One region of the Streptomyces sp. NBC_00057 genome, then DNA from elsewhere that is predicted to be linked to it. Evidence: riboswitches for the same ligand, from Rfam matches in the RefSeq annotation. Region 1 holds a riboswitch; each other region holds the start of a gene.
The links. Region 1 has a riboswitch for cyclic di-AMP ahead of OG953_RS11560 (M23 family metallopeptidase). Riboswitches for the same ligand answer to the same signal wherever they lie in the genome.

Region 1 (4,318 bases):
GTGCTGTTCGACGACCCGCAGCTCGCCCTGACCGCCGTACAGCGGGTACTCGATGTCACCGCGGCAGAGGTCCAGGCGGTCGCCAAGGCCCAGCTGCGCCCCGACAACCGGGCGGTGCTGGTCTACGAGCCGGTCGAATCGGCCGAGCCCGCAGACGCAGCGGACACCGAGACCGGCGTCGACCGCGCCGACGACACCGACGCGTACGAAGGAGCGGACAAGTGACCGACGCTGCCGCGACTGGAGTTTCGATGAAATACCACCCGCAGCCGGCCCCCGGCCTCGCCCGCCCCTGGGCCTTCCCCGCGCCGGAGCGAGGCGCGCTGCCCAACGGCCTCACGGTGCTGCGCTGCCACCGCCCCGGCCAGCAGGTCGTGGCGGTCGAGATCTTCCTCGACGCCCCGCTGGACGCCGAGCCCGAGGGCCTCGACGGCGTGGCCACGATCATGTCGCGAGCGCTGTCCGAGGGTACCGACAAGCACACCGCCGAGGAGTTCGCCGCTGAGCTGGAGCGCTGCGGCGCCACCCTCGACGCGCACGCCGACCACCCCGGCGTCCGGGTCTCCCTGGAGGTCCCGGCCTCCCGGCTGGCCAAGGCGCTCGCGCTGGTCGCCGAGGCGCTGCGGGCGCCCGCCTTCGCCGACAGCGAGATCGAACGGCTGGTACGCAACCGGCTCGACGAGATCCCCCACGAGCAGGCCAACCCGGCCCGGCGCGCCGCCAAGCAGCTCTCCAAGGAGCTCTTCCCGGCCGCGGCGCGGATGTCGCGCCCGCGCCAGGGCACCGAGGAGACTGTGGAGCGGATCGACTCGGCGGCCGTGCGTGCCTTCTTCGACGGCCACGTCCGGCCGTCCACGGCGACCGCCGTGGTCGTCGGCGACCTCACCGGCATCGACCTGGACGCCCTGCTCGCCGACACCCTCGGCGACTGGTCGGGAGACACCGCGGAGCCTCGTCCTGTCCCGCCGATCACAGCCGACGACACCGGCCGAGTGGTGATCGTCGACCGTCCGGGCGCGGTGCAGACGCAGCTGCTGATCGGCCGGATCGGCGCCGACCGGCACGACAGCGTGTGGCCGGCCCAGGTGCTGGGCACGTACTGCCTGGGCGGCACGCTCACCTCCCGGCTGGACCGTGTGCTGCGCGAGGAGAAGGGCTACACCTACGGCGTACGGGCCTTCGCCCAGGTGCTGCGGTCGTCGGCCCCGGATTCCGCCTCGGGGGCGACCGGTGCCGCGATGCTCGCCATCAGCGGATCGGTGGACACGGAGTCCACGGGACCGGCGCTGAAGGACCTGTGGACGGTCCTGCGGACCCTGGCGGCCGAGGGGCTGACCGATGAAGAGCGTGAGACGGCCGTGCAGAACCTCGTGGGTGTCGCACCGCTGAAGTTCGAGACGGCGGCCTCGGTCGCGGGCACTCTCGCCGACCAGGTCGAGCAGCACCTCCCGGACGACTACCAGGCACAGTTGTACGCCCGGCTCGCGGAGACCGGCACGGTCGAGGCGACCGCTGCGGTTGTCAACGCTTTCCCGGGTGACCGGCTCGTCACGATCCTCGTCGGTGACGCGTCACAGATCGAGGAACCGGTCCGGGCCCTGGGCATCGGAGAGGTGTCGGTGGTCGTCGGCTGACGGGCGTACCCGTCGTGGACACCGGACGACCGGCCGGGCCGAGGCGGGTGCCCCCCGCCTCGGCCCGGCCCGTTGCGTGTGACAGTCCATGGTCGACTTCCACCTTTGACCGAGCACCGAAGGCAACGGCCGGTCCACTGACCCGTCATACGTCCGCATATCGGGACAGAACGAAGATCCCTGTGAGCGAAATCTCGCCGGAGTCTTCCTTTTTGTCCGTTTTGGCGGTGAGGTTGCCTGCCTGCCCTGTGGGATGCGCTACAAAATGGCCTGTCCGTTTGGTGAATGTCAGTGACCCCGCTTAGCGTCGGCCGGGCTGTCCGTCACTCGTATGCCGCATCCGTGACGTACCGGGCAGCCATCGCCGAGTCCCCGTCAGGCGCGAGCCTGGGGAGCCGGGGACCCATGCAGTCCCTGGGGTGAATCGGATGCCTGAGCCCAGATGAGGCCAGGGCGTCCGTAGGAGACCTTCCTGCTCCGAACCCGTCAGCTAACCCGGTAGGCGAGAAGGAAGGAAAGGATCAGCCACTTCATGGCGTTCACCCGTGCCACCGGGAAGCATCGTGCCCCGAGCCGACTGACGCGCAGCAGCGCGAAGATCGCCGGCGTCGCGGCTCTGGCCACCACCGGCGTCATCGGCGGCATGGCCTCTCCGGCCCTCGCCGCGGACTCCTCCGTCAGTGAGACCGGTCTGAACCAGGTCATCGCCATCGAGGGCACCCTCGCCGACCAGATCGACGCCCAGGCCGACGCGCAGAAGCGCCAGGCCGATGTCGCGGCGAAGGCGAAGGCGGAGGCCCAGCGGAAGGCCGAGGCCAAGAAGAAGGCCGAAGCCAAGAAGAAGGCCGAGGCCGAGGCGAAGCGCGCGGCCGAGGCGCGCGCCGAGAAGGCCCGCGCCGCCCGGTCCGCCGAGCGCACCCGACTGGGTTACTTCCAGCTCCCGGTCGCCGGTTCGTACGTCACCACCGGCTACAAGTCCAGCGGCTCGCTCTGGTCCTCCGGCAGCCACTCGGGTATCGACTTCCATGCCGCGTCCGGCAGCTCCGTCGTCGCCGTCGGCGCCGGTACGGTCGTCGAGGCCGACTGGGGAGGTGCGTACGGCAACAACATCGTGCTCCGGATGGCGGACGGCACGTACACGCAGTACGGCCACCTCTCCTCGATCGGCGTCTCCGTCGGCCAGAGCGTCGGCGCGGGCCAGCAGATCGGCCTCTCCGGCTCGACCGGCAACTCCACCGGACCGCACCTCCACTTCGAGGCCCGGACCACGCCGTCGTACGGCTCCGACATGGACCCCGTCGCGTACCTGCGCGCCCACGGCGTCAACGTCTGACCGACGCTCCACCCGCAGCACCCCTTCGAAGGCCCCGGCAGCGCGCCGGGGCCTTCGCCGTGCCCGCCCGCAGTACCTGCTCCCCGAACCGTCCTGTGGCCAAAAGATATTCATGAATTTCCACCCGGCATCGGAAATGCGGCTGCATTGCAATAGAGTCGCAGAACAGGCGTCGGTCGGCCGCGTTTCGCGGGAATCAAGGCGGAGGTTCAGACATGCGTATTCCGGCGCATTCGGTATGCACGGCGATCCGTGACGACATCGTCTCCGGTTTCTTCGAACGCGGAAGCCGGCTTACCGAGGAGTTGCTGGCGCGCCGTTACGGGGTCTCCCGTGTCCCGGTACGGGAAGCGCTGCGCACCCTGGAGTCCGAGGGCTTCGTGGCCACCCGCCGGCACGCGGGCGCCTGTGTCGCCGAGCCCACCGAGGAGGAGGCCGCCGACCTCCTGGAGGTCCGGATGCTGCTGGAGCCGCTGGGTGCCGCGCGCGCCGCGCAGCGCCGCACCGGGGCGCATCTCAAGGTATTGCGCGGTCTGGTCAGGCTCGGCCGGGAGCGGGCCCGGCGGGGCGAGGGGGAGGACCTGCGTTCACTGGGTGGCTGGTTCCACGAGACGTTGGCGCAGGCCTCCGGCAGTCCCGGCCTGATCGCGCTGCTCACCCAGCTCCGGCACAAGATCGCCTGGACGTACACGGTCGAGCAGCCGGCCCGCCCGGTGGACTCCTGGGCCGAGCACGGGGCCATTGTGGACGCGGTGGCGCGGGGTGACGCGGGGTGACGCGGAACGGGCCAGGGCGCTGGCGACCCAGCACGCCGAACGGGCCGCGGCCGCGCACCGGCTGCGCCGCGCCGACCGGCCGGGCCGCCGCGCCGACGCCTCGCGCGCCGACCGGGTGAGGACTTCGCAACATTCCGTAAACGCCACGGGTGTTCGGCATTAACAATTACGCCGTATACAAAGAGTTGTGATTCTGTGAGGGCCTTCTTTGGGCTGCCCGAATTTGCTCCGGCGGTTCCGGGTCGGGAAAGTAAAAAAGCCGCGGCCCCCAATAAGGGTGCCGCGGCTCTCTGGCAGAAAATGGTTCAGACGGTCTCTGGAAGCTCATCGAGCCCTTCGGCGACCAGCTTCGCCAGACGGTCCAGGGCGGCTTCGGAGTCGTCGGCCTCGGACGCGAGCACGATCTCCTCGCCGCCGTGCGCGCCGAGACCGAGCACCGCGAGCATGGAAGCCGCGTTCACCGGGTTGCCGTCGGCCTTGGAGATCGTCACAGGGACGCCGGAAGCCGTAGCGGCACGGACGAAGATGGAAGCGGGGCGGGCGTGCAGGCCCTCGGCCCAACCGACGTTGACGCG
Region 2 (4,318 bases), 1.5 Mb from region 1:
CGACCCCGAGATCAAGGAGCTGGCCGCCGCGATCGAGAAGGCCCAGGACCCCGAGATCAACACCATGAAGGGCTGGCTGACGTCCTGGGGCAAGCCGCTGCCCTCGGCCTCGTCCTCGATGGGGGACATGCCCGGAATGGACCACGGCTCGGACGGTTCGGGAATGCCCGGGATGATGTCCGACAAGGACATGAGCGACCTCGAGGCAGCCAAGGGCAAGGACTTCGACAAGAAGTTCGCCCAGCTCATGACCGGCCACCACGAGGGCGCGGTCACCATGGCCGAGGACGAGCAGAAGAACGGCAGCAACGCCGACGCGAAGAAGCTCGCCGGCGCCGTGATCACGGCCCAGACCGCCGAGATCGAGAAGATGAACAAGATCATCGCCAGGCTCTGACCCCTGGCAGGGGGTGCGGGCCTTCGTCATGCTGAAGGCTCGCACCCCCTCCCGTACGTCCGAGGGGCTGGACAGGCCCGGCCTCTCGGACGTACGCGGCCGCTCAGTCCGCTTCCGGTGTTGCGAGCAGGTCGCCCACCTCCTCCGCTGTGGTGTCCCGGAGCTCCTCCGCGAGGAGCAGCCAGCGGGTGATGCCGACCGATTCGAGGAACGGCAGGTCGTGACTGGCGATCAGCAGCGCACCCTCGTAGGACTCAAGTGCGCTGGTCAGCTGTCGCACGCTGGCGATGTCGAGATTGTTGGTCGGCTCGTCCAGCATCAGCAGCTGCGGGGCCGGTGCGGCGAGCATCGTCGCCGCGAGCGCGGCACGGAAGCGTTCCCCGCCCGAGAGGGTGCCCGCCGGCTGTTCCGCGCGTTTCCCCTGGAACAGGAAGCGCGCGAGCTGGGAGCGGATGTGGTTGTCGGTGACCCCGGGAGCCATGCGGGCGACGTTCGCCGCGACGCTCAGCTCCTCGTCCAGCACATCCAGCCGCTGTGGAAGGAACCGCAGCGGTACGAACGTCCTGGCCTCGCCGGACAGCGGAGCCAGCTCGCCGGTGAGGGTGCGCAGCAGTGTCGTCTTGCCGGAGCCGTTGCGCCCGACGAGCGCGATCCGTTCGGGACCGTGCACATGGAGGTTGCCCTCATGCAGCCTGCCGAACCGGGGACGCAGTTCGTGCAGGGTCAGCACGGTGCGGCCGGTGGGAACGGCGGTGTGGGGAAGGCTCACCCGGATCTCGGCATCGTCACGGACGGCGTCCGCGGCCTCCTCGCGGCGCTCGCGCGCCTCACTCAGCCGGTCCTCCTGGAGGCCGCGAAGCTTGCCCGCCGACTCCTGCGCGGACCGCTTCCGCGCGCCGGCGAGGATCTTCGGGAGCCGCCGCTCGGCCTCGATCTTCCTGCCATGCCGCTGACGGCGCGCCAACTTCACATGGGTCTCCTCCAGCTCGCGCTTCTGTCGGCGTACGTCGGCCTCGGCGGCCCGCAACGTCCGTCCGGCTGCTTCCTGTTCGGTGGCCAGGGCTTCTTCGTAGGCGGACCAGCCGCCTCCGTACCAGTTCACGGATCCGGAGCGCAGTTCGGCGATGCGGTCCACGCGCTCCAGCAGTTCGAGGTCGTGGCTCACCACGACCAGGACACCGGAGCGCCAGGAGTCGACGGCTTCGTAGAGCCTGCGGCGAGCGAACACATCGAGGTTGTTGGTCGGTTCGTCCAGCAGGAGAACGTCGGGATGCTCCAGCAGCAGTGCGGCCAGGCGCAGCAGGACGGTCTCCCCGCCGGACATCTGGCCCACGGTGCGGTCCAGTTCGACATCGCCCAGTCCGAGTGACCCCAGTGTCGCGAGGGCTCGTTCCTCGACGTCCCAGTCGTCGCCGATCGTCTCGAAGTGTTTCTCGTCCACATCCCCGGCTTCGATGGCGCGCAGCGCATTGCGCCGCCCGGCGATGCCCAGGGCCTCGTCCACCCGCAGCGTCGTGTCGAGGGTGATGTTCTGAGGGAGATGGGCGAGGCTGCCACCGACGGTCACCGAGCCCTGGGAGGGGCGCAGTTGGCCGGCCAGTAGTCGCAGAAGTGTCGACTTGCCCGCGCCGTTGGCCCCGACGAGACCGGTGCGGCCGCGGCCGATGCTGAGGGAGAGCCCGTCGAAGACGGATGTGCCGTCCGGCCACTGGAAGGACAGGGCGGAGCAGGTCAGAGAGGCGCTGGGGGCGGTGGGTGTCGCCATGGTGATCCTCGCAGTCGCAAGCGCGGTGAATGGGGGGCTTCGTATGCGAGCACCACGCAGCGACCGAACCGAGAGGGAGGTGCGGCGGTCCGAAAGATCGAGGGACGGCTCATGCACCGAGGTCGCATCCACGCGGGGTCACGGGCAGGACTGAACACTGCTACTGCGTGACAGGCGTACGGCTGAAGCCGTACGGCGCGATGATCGCGAACCTCAGATGCGCAACGTCCACCTCTATCGGAGACAACAGAGCCGTTGGGAACGATAGCGACCCGGAGGGCGAAAGGCAAAGCCTCGATGTCGTGTGGGGGACTGCGACGAGCGGCCCGCGGGCCGCTCGGCCGGGAGGCCGGAGGTCATGGAGCCCTGTCGGGTGCGATCGGCCCGAGAGGCATCCGGATCGCCATGCAAATATCCCGGTGTGGGTGATTTGCATGTAAGTGATCCCTTAGTCAACAAAGAGGCATTTGGTAAGAGTTGCGACCTTTGGAGGCTGACCGAATTGCCCCTTTTGAGAACTCCGTGGCGTGAGTCACGTTCAGAGTTCAACACGCTGTGGCGCGCTGCCCGGTTCCCTTCTGTGCGAGGAAATTTGGCTTCGCGGTGTGAGGCGGATTACTGTCAATTCCCCGATTCGATCTTGCAAATGAATTGTGATCCAAAAATATGGGCTTGTTCCTTTCGCTGTTTCTCGCCTACGGTCACCGTCAATCCGGATGGAACGCCGAATCCTGCCGCCGTCCGGCAATCCGACCACTCATGTACGGCAGGAGCGGGGGACCCAGGTAAGCCGCCGATCCGGTATCCGGAACGGCTCGGGGTGAAGCCCGCATTCGCGTGCGGCCAGACATCTCCAGTCTGAACCCGACAGCTCACCTCGTAGGCGACGGAGAGGAATTCGCTATGTCCGCAACGGGTAACCACCTTCGTCGTAAGTCCACTTCGCTGACCCGCGGTCTCATCGTCGCGACCACGAGCGGAGCCGCTCTCGTGCTTCCGCTGGTCGGTGCCGGCTTCGCCTCGGCCGCCCCGGCGCAGTCCGTCACCGCCGAAAAGGCTGCGGCGTCGACCGTCGCCGCCGACAAAGAAAAGACCGCCCAGGAGGCCGCGCCCACCATCTATTCCGTGATCGCGGGCGATACCCTTTCCAAGATCGCGCGGGGGCATTCGCTCAGCGGTGGCTGGCAGAAGCTGTACGAGGACAATCGAGAGATCGTCGGCGACAACCCCGCAGAGATTCGCGCGGGCATGAAGCTGACGATCGGCGCCCAGGCCGAGTCCAAGACTTCTGCCACTGCCACTGCCACTGCCGCACCGGCCGCGACGTACACGAACGATCTGGACGGCTGGATCAAGGAGTCGCTGGCCGTCATGGCCAAGCACAGCATCCCCGGCAGCTACGACGGAATCCACCGCAACGTCCTGCGCGAGTCCTCCGGCAACCCCCTGGCCATCAACAATTGGGACTCGAACGCCGTCAAGGGCACGCCGTCCAAGGGCCTCCTTCAGATCATCGACCCGACGTTCCGTGCCTACCACGTGCCCGGTACGTCGATGGACAGCTACGACCCGGTCGCCAACATCACCGCAGCGTGCAACTACGCCGCCGACAAGTACGGCTCCATCGACAACGTGTTCGGGGCCTACTGACGCACAGCAGCGCCGATGGCGGTTCATTACCGACGGGTGACGAGGGGTCGAACAGGCCCCTCGGAAGGGACCGCACCCGCCGGTCAGGGAACGCCTTTCGGCCGTTCACCCGCGTGGACAGCATGTGCGGAGGCGACCCTAGACGCCGCACCGGCGGGAACCGGGAACGGTCACGTGGCCGGCGAGCCAGGAGAGCAGGGGTTCCAACTCCTTTGCCGCTCGGAGCACGGCGTCGACCAATGCCGGCGTGTGCTGTGCACAGTCCCCGCCGAGGGGACGGGCAGCGGAGACCGAGCGGTACCGGAGCAGGTCGGCACGGGGGTGACCGGCGTCATGGCCGCGTGGCATGCGCTTCATGGTGTCCCCGCTGATCTCGTACCCCTGCGCCCCCAGCGCCTCGATGGCGCGCACCAGCTCGGGACCACTGCCCTGTGCGGCAACGGCCGTACGGAACAACGGGACCTGCCCCGGATCCGGGTAGGTCCAGCTGCCCTTGATCCGGAGCC
Region 3 (4,318 bases), 5.3 Mb from region 1:
TCCCGGCCGGCGGCACGCATTGCCCGGCGCCAGAGTCGTCGTGCAGCAGCCCGAGCTCACCGAGCCGGTTCAGGGCCAGCCGTCCGATCTGCAGATCGAGGCACAGGAATTGGAGCGGGTCCGCGAAATGATCACCACACTGTTGGCCCGTCACACGGGCCGCAGCACAGGGCAGATCGCCACCGACATCGAGCGCGACCTCATCCTCGACGCGGCGGGCGCCAAGGCGTACGGTCTGGTGGACCACATCACGGAGAACCGGAAGTCGTCACTCCCGCCGCACAGCGCGAGGTGAACACCCTGTGCATCCACCGGAGTTGCCGCCGCTCCCCGCACTGACGTGCGCCGAGGGGGAGTTCATCGACTGCTATCTCGAAGTCCTGGACCAACTGGGCCGGATCAACCCGGCCCGCGGCAGCGACACCTACGCCGCACTGCGCGCCGCACAGGCACTGGCCTCACGGGCGGGTGCGCTGCGGGACGCCCTCGCATTGATGCATGAGCGCGGCGAGGCGCAGATCCACGCCGCCACCTTGGCGCGGGCGCTGCGCGTGCTGGACGGGGAACGGCGGGCGGGACGCGTCACCGTACCCCCCGCTCAGGCGAGTTGATCAGCCAACTTCGCCTCCGGCCGCGGCCGGGTCCGGCCAACTCCCCCTGCCTTCACCTCCGACGGGGTTTGCTCAGCTCACTCCGACCCCGACCCCGACCCCGACCCCGACGGACTTCGCTCAACTCCCCTGCACGACACGCCCGGCAGGCAAATCGAAATTCCTAGCTCGTTCGGCGTAGGGATTCCCCCTCGCGAGCGACATCTCAACTTGCGTTTTTTTGCGAGGGCAGCGAGCGGAATCCGTCATTCCGTCCCTGGTACGAGACCGGTCCGAGTGACCGGCGCGGTCTTCGAAATCATCAGCCCCACTCGAACGGATCATCCGCGAGGAGACTCACATATCGTCGTTTCCTTTCGGAAATCCGGCAGTCGGTGCGTCAAGATCCCTGGGACGACAAGCCCCCGCCACCGCGGCGGGGCGGTCCGGGCGGACGCCGAGTCCTGCCGCCGTCCGGATGCCTGGTCGACAGAAGTGGATCGGCAGGAGTGGAGGACCCGAGCACAACGGGTCGACCGGAACATCGGTCGACCCTCGGGGTGAAGCCGCCGAGCGCGGCCGGGCAACTTCGCCAGCCCGAACCCGACAGGTCACCCTTCACAGGCGGCTGACGAAGGGTTGCGCATGACTGCGCAGGTTCATGTCCCGTCTCTGCTCGCCCGGGCCGGCACGGCCTCGGTTCTGACACTGGCCGCCGTCGGCGGCACCATGCTTGCCCCGGGCGCCACGCCGCAAGCCCGGGCAGCGACCCTCTCGATGAAGGCACTCAACATCGCCGCGTCGAAGAAGGGATCGCCGTACGGGTGGGGGGCCACCGGCCCCAACCGCTTCGACTGCTCGGGTCTGACGGTCTATTCGTTCAAGAAGGCGGGCAAGAAGCTCCCGCGCACGGCCCAGCAGCAGTACAACAAGACCCGCCATATCTCGGCCTCGCACAGGCAACGCGGCGACCTGGTCTTCTTCCATTACGGCCGCAGCATCTACCACGTGGGGATCTACGCCGGTAAGGGCAGGATCTGGCACTCGCCGAGGACCGGCGCAGTGGTCCGGCTGGAGAAGATCTGGACGAAGGGCGTCTATTACGGGCGGGTCCGCTGATGCCTGTCCGGCGGATCAGGCCCGCGCCCCCGGCCGTGATCCGCCGGACAGGCCCTGGTCCCCGCCGCCGACCCGCTCGTTACTCAGTGCAGCAAGGGGCCGGACACCAGCACCAGCCCCAGACCGGTGAGCGCCGCGCCGCTGCCGCCCTCGATGGCGCGGGCGGTACGCGGCCGACGCAGCCATCGGCCCAGCCGGTCCACCAGGAGGGCGACCGCGGTGAACCAGATCAGCGCAAGCAGCACCACGATCATTGCGAGCAGCAAGGTTCTCGGGAGCGGCGGCTGCCCGTCGGGAACGAACTGCGGCAGCAGGCTCAGGAAGAGCACCGGCGCCTTGGGATTCAGGGCGTTGGTGAGGAAGCCCTGGCGCAGCGCGCCTACGGTTCCCTGGCCCGCTGGTTCGCCCTCGGCTTCCCCCGCCCTGCCCGTGGTGCGGCGCCGTGCCGCGTACAGGGCGCTGATGCCGAGGTAGAGGACGTAGGCCCCGCCGAGCAGCTGAACGGTGCGGAACAGGACGGGCATCGTCACCAGCACAGCGGCAAGCCCGGCGACGGCCAGCGCGGTGTGCACGAGGAGTCCACCGGCAACACCCAGCGCGGTCGCCACCCCCGTTGACCGGGAGGCGAGCGCGTTGCGTACGACGACGGTGAAGTCCACGCCCGGCAGCGCGACCATGCCGGCGGCGACCCCGATGAAGGCGATCAATTGTGCGTCCATGGATCCACCCTGGCCCGGCAGAGCCTTTAGCGTGTACTTGCAATCTTCTGGGTCTGCCAAAAGGAACGCTTAATGTACGACCCGACACGGCTCGCGGCGCTGGTGGCAGTAACGGAGGCCGGATCGATCACCCGGGCCGCCGCCCGACTCGGCTACACCGCGCCCGCGCTCTCCCAGCAGATCGCCAAGTTGGAGCGGGAGGCGGGCGCCGCACTGCTGGTGCGCCACCACCGAGGGGCCCGCCTCACGGCCGCCGGTGAGCTGCTGGTCGGACGCGCACGTCGGATCCTCGACGAGATGGACCTGGCCCGCCACGAACTGGCCCGTCTCTCCGGACTCTCCGGCGGACGCCTCCGGGTCGGCACGTTCACCACTGCGGGCATCCATCTGTTGCCGCCGGTGTTGAGCGCCTTCCGTCGCGCCCACCCGGATGTGGAGCTGGCGGTCACCGAGTACGAGCCGCCGGACGGGGTCGCGGCGGTGGCCGCGGGCGAGGTCGATCTCGCGCTGACCCATGTGTACGAGCCGGCTGCCGCAGCGGCCTGGCCCTCCGGGGTATTCGCCGAACCGCTGCTGGTCGAGGAACTGGTCCTGATCACGGCGGTCGGGCAGATGCTGTCCGAGGCCACCGGGAGACTGCCGGTGACGGAACTTGCGGGGCGGCCTCTGATCAGCAGCGCGCCGACGCATCCACCGCGCCGTGGGGTGGAGCAGGCGTTGGCCGAAGCAGGTGCGACACCCGCCGTGGTCTGCGAGTCGCCCGGCTACGCGCTGGTATGTGCGCTGGTCAGCGCGGGCATCGGAATGGCGGTCGTACCTGAGATGGTGGCCGCGATGTCGTCGACGCCGTTGTCCGTGCGGCGGCTGGAACCCGCTTCGTTCCGGCGGACGATCTCGATGGTGCACCGCGGCGACCGGGCGAGCGCCGCGGCGGCAACACTCCAGGCGCTGTTGCGCAGTGGGTTCGGGCGCGCGGCCTCGGCGCAGCGGTCGGGCGGCGAGGGCGGGTGATCACGCAATCGGGAGACGGGGAGGCGGCGGATCGAAGGGTCGGTCAGCTCTGCACGGGGATGCTCCATGGGAGCGCGATCCAGACCGTCTTGCCGCCGTCGGCAGTGGGGGTGACGGTGAGCCGGCCCCCGCACTCCTTGGCCAGACAGCGAATGATCACCATGCCGCGTCCGTTGTCCTGCTGAACGGCGGCGGGCAGCCGCCGGGGCCAGCGCGGGTGACTGTCCGTCACACCCAGATGCAGCTGTTCCTCCCGCTCCAGCCTCAGGTCCACGGTGAAGGTGGGCGACTGTCCGAAGGTGTGCTGGACGGCGTTGGTCGCGAGTTCCGAGACGATGAGTCGGATGCTGTCGGCGAACTCCGTGTCGATGGCCAGACCCCATTCGGTCAGCACCCTTGCCACATATCTCCGGGCCGACGAGACCGAGACCGGATCGCTCGGCAGAGTGACGCTTGCTTCCTGATGGTCTGCCATGGCGAGCCGTCCCTTTCCCACTTGGACCGACCCGCGACCGGTCCCGGTTGTGCTTCGCGCCAGATTGCCACCGATGCTGGCCTCCGTTACGGCGATCCACCAAGATATGCATATATCTGTCGCTCAATGCGGTGAACCCTGCCACGCAAGACCGTATGCGGGCGTCACACTGTCCGCTCGGCAGAAGAGGGAGGGAGGCCGCAGATGCAGCACGGCCCTGCGGTGAGGCGCCGCAAGCTCGGGGAGGAGCTCCGGAGTCTGCGCCACGCGTCCGGACTGACGAGCCGGGACGCCGCACGGATGCTCGGCTGGCACCAGTCGAAGGTGAGCCGGATCGAGACCGGTGTCAGTGGGGTGCGACCGGCCGATGTGACCCGGCTGCTGGACGCGTACGGCGTGGACGA

Region 2: linked by a shared signal. The riboswitch ahead of OG953_RS04570 (transglycosylase SLT domain-containing protein) and the one ahead of OG953_RS11560 (M23 family metallopeptidase) in region 1 are both predicted to bind cyclic di-AMP.
Region 3: linked by a shared signal. The riboswitch ahead of OG953_RS36520 (C40 family peptidase) and the one ahead of OG953_RS11560 (M23 family metallopeptidase) in region 1 are both predicted to bind cyclic di-AMP.

Annotation. Positions count from the first base shown of each region.
Region 1 is NZ_CP108256.1:2,457,666-2,461,983, reverse strand. It holds gene OG953_RS11570 (M16 family metallopeptidase) at 1-225, shown strand, start outside; gene OG953_RS11565 (M16 family metallopeptidase) at 252-1,634, shown strand; cyclic di-AMP (ydaO/yuaA leader) riboswitch at 1,987-2,154, shown strand; gene OG953_RS11560 (M23 family metallopeptidase) at 2,167-2,967, shown strand; partial or broken gene OG953_RS11555 (GntR family transcriptional regulator) at 3,183-3,906, shown strand; gene OG953_RS11550 (HPr family phosphocarrier protein) at 4,049-4,318, opposite strand, start outside.
Region 2 is NZ_CP108256.1:924,305-928,622, reverse strand. It holds gene OG953_RS04585 (DUF305 domain-containing protein) at 1-397, shown strand, start outside; partial or broken gene OG953_RS04580 (ATP-binding cassette domain-containing protein) at 686-1,067, opposite strand; partial or broken gene OG953_RS04575 (ATP-binding cassette domain-containing protein) at 1,548-2,162, opposite strand; cyclic di-AMP (ydaO/yuaA leader) riboswitch at 2,875-3,061, shown strand; gene OG953_RS04570 (transglycosylase SLT domain-containing protein) at 3,066-3,812, shown strand; gene OG953_RS04565 (DUF2461 family protein) at 3,951-4,318, opposite strand, start outside.
Region 3 is NZ_CP108256.1:7,727,764-7,732,081, reverse strand. It holds gene OG953_RS36530 (ATP-dependent Clp protease proteolytic subunit) at 1-295, shown strand, start outside; gene OG953_RS36525 (hypothetical protein) at 303-611, shown strand; cyclic di-AMP (ydaO/yuaA leader) riboswitch at 1,060-1,232, shown strand; gene OG953_RS36520 (C40 family peptidase) at 1,236-1,709, shown strand; gene OG953_RS36515 (LysE family translocator) at 1,793-2,428, opposite strand; gene OG953_RS36510 (LysR family transcriptional regulator) at 2,501-3,439, shown strand; gene OG953_RS36505 (ATP-binding protein) at 3,483-3,914, opposite strand; gene OG953_RS36500 (helix-turn-helix domain-containing protein) at 4,119-4,318, shown strand, end outside.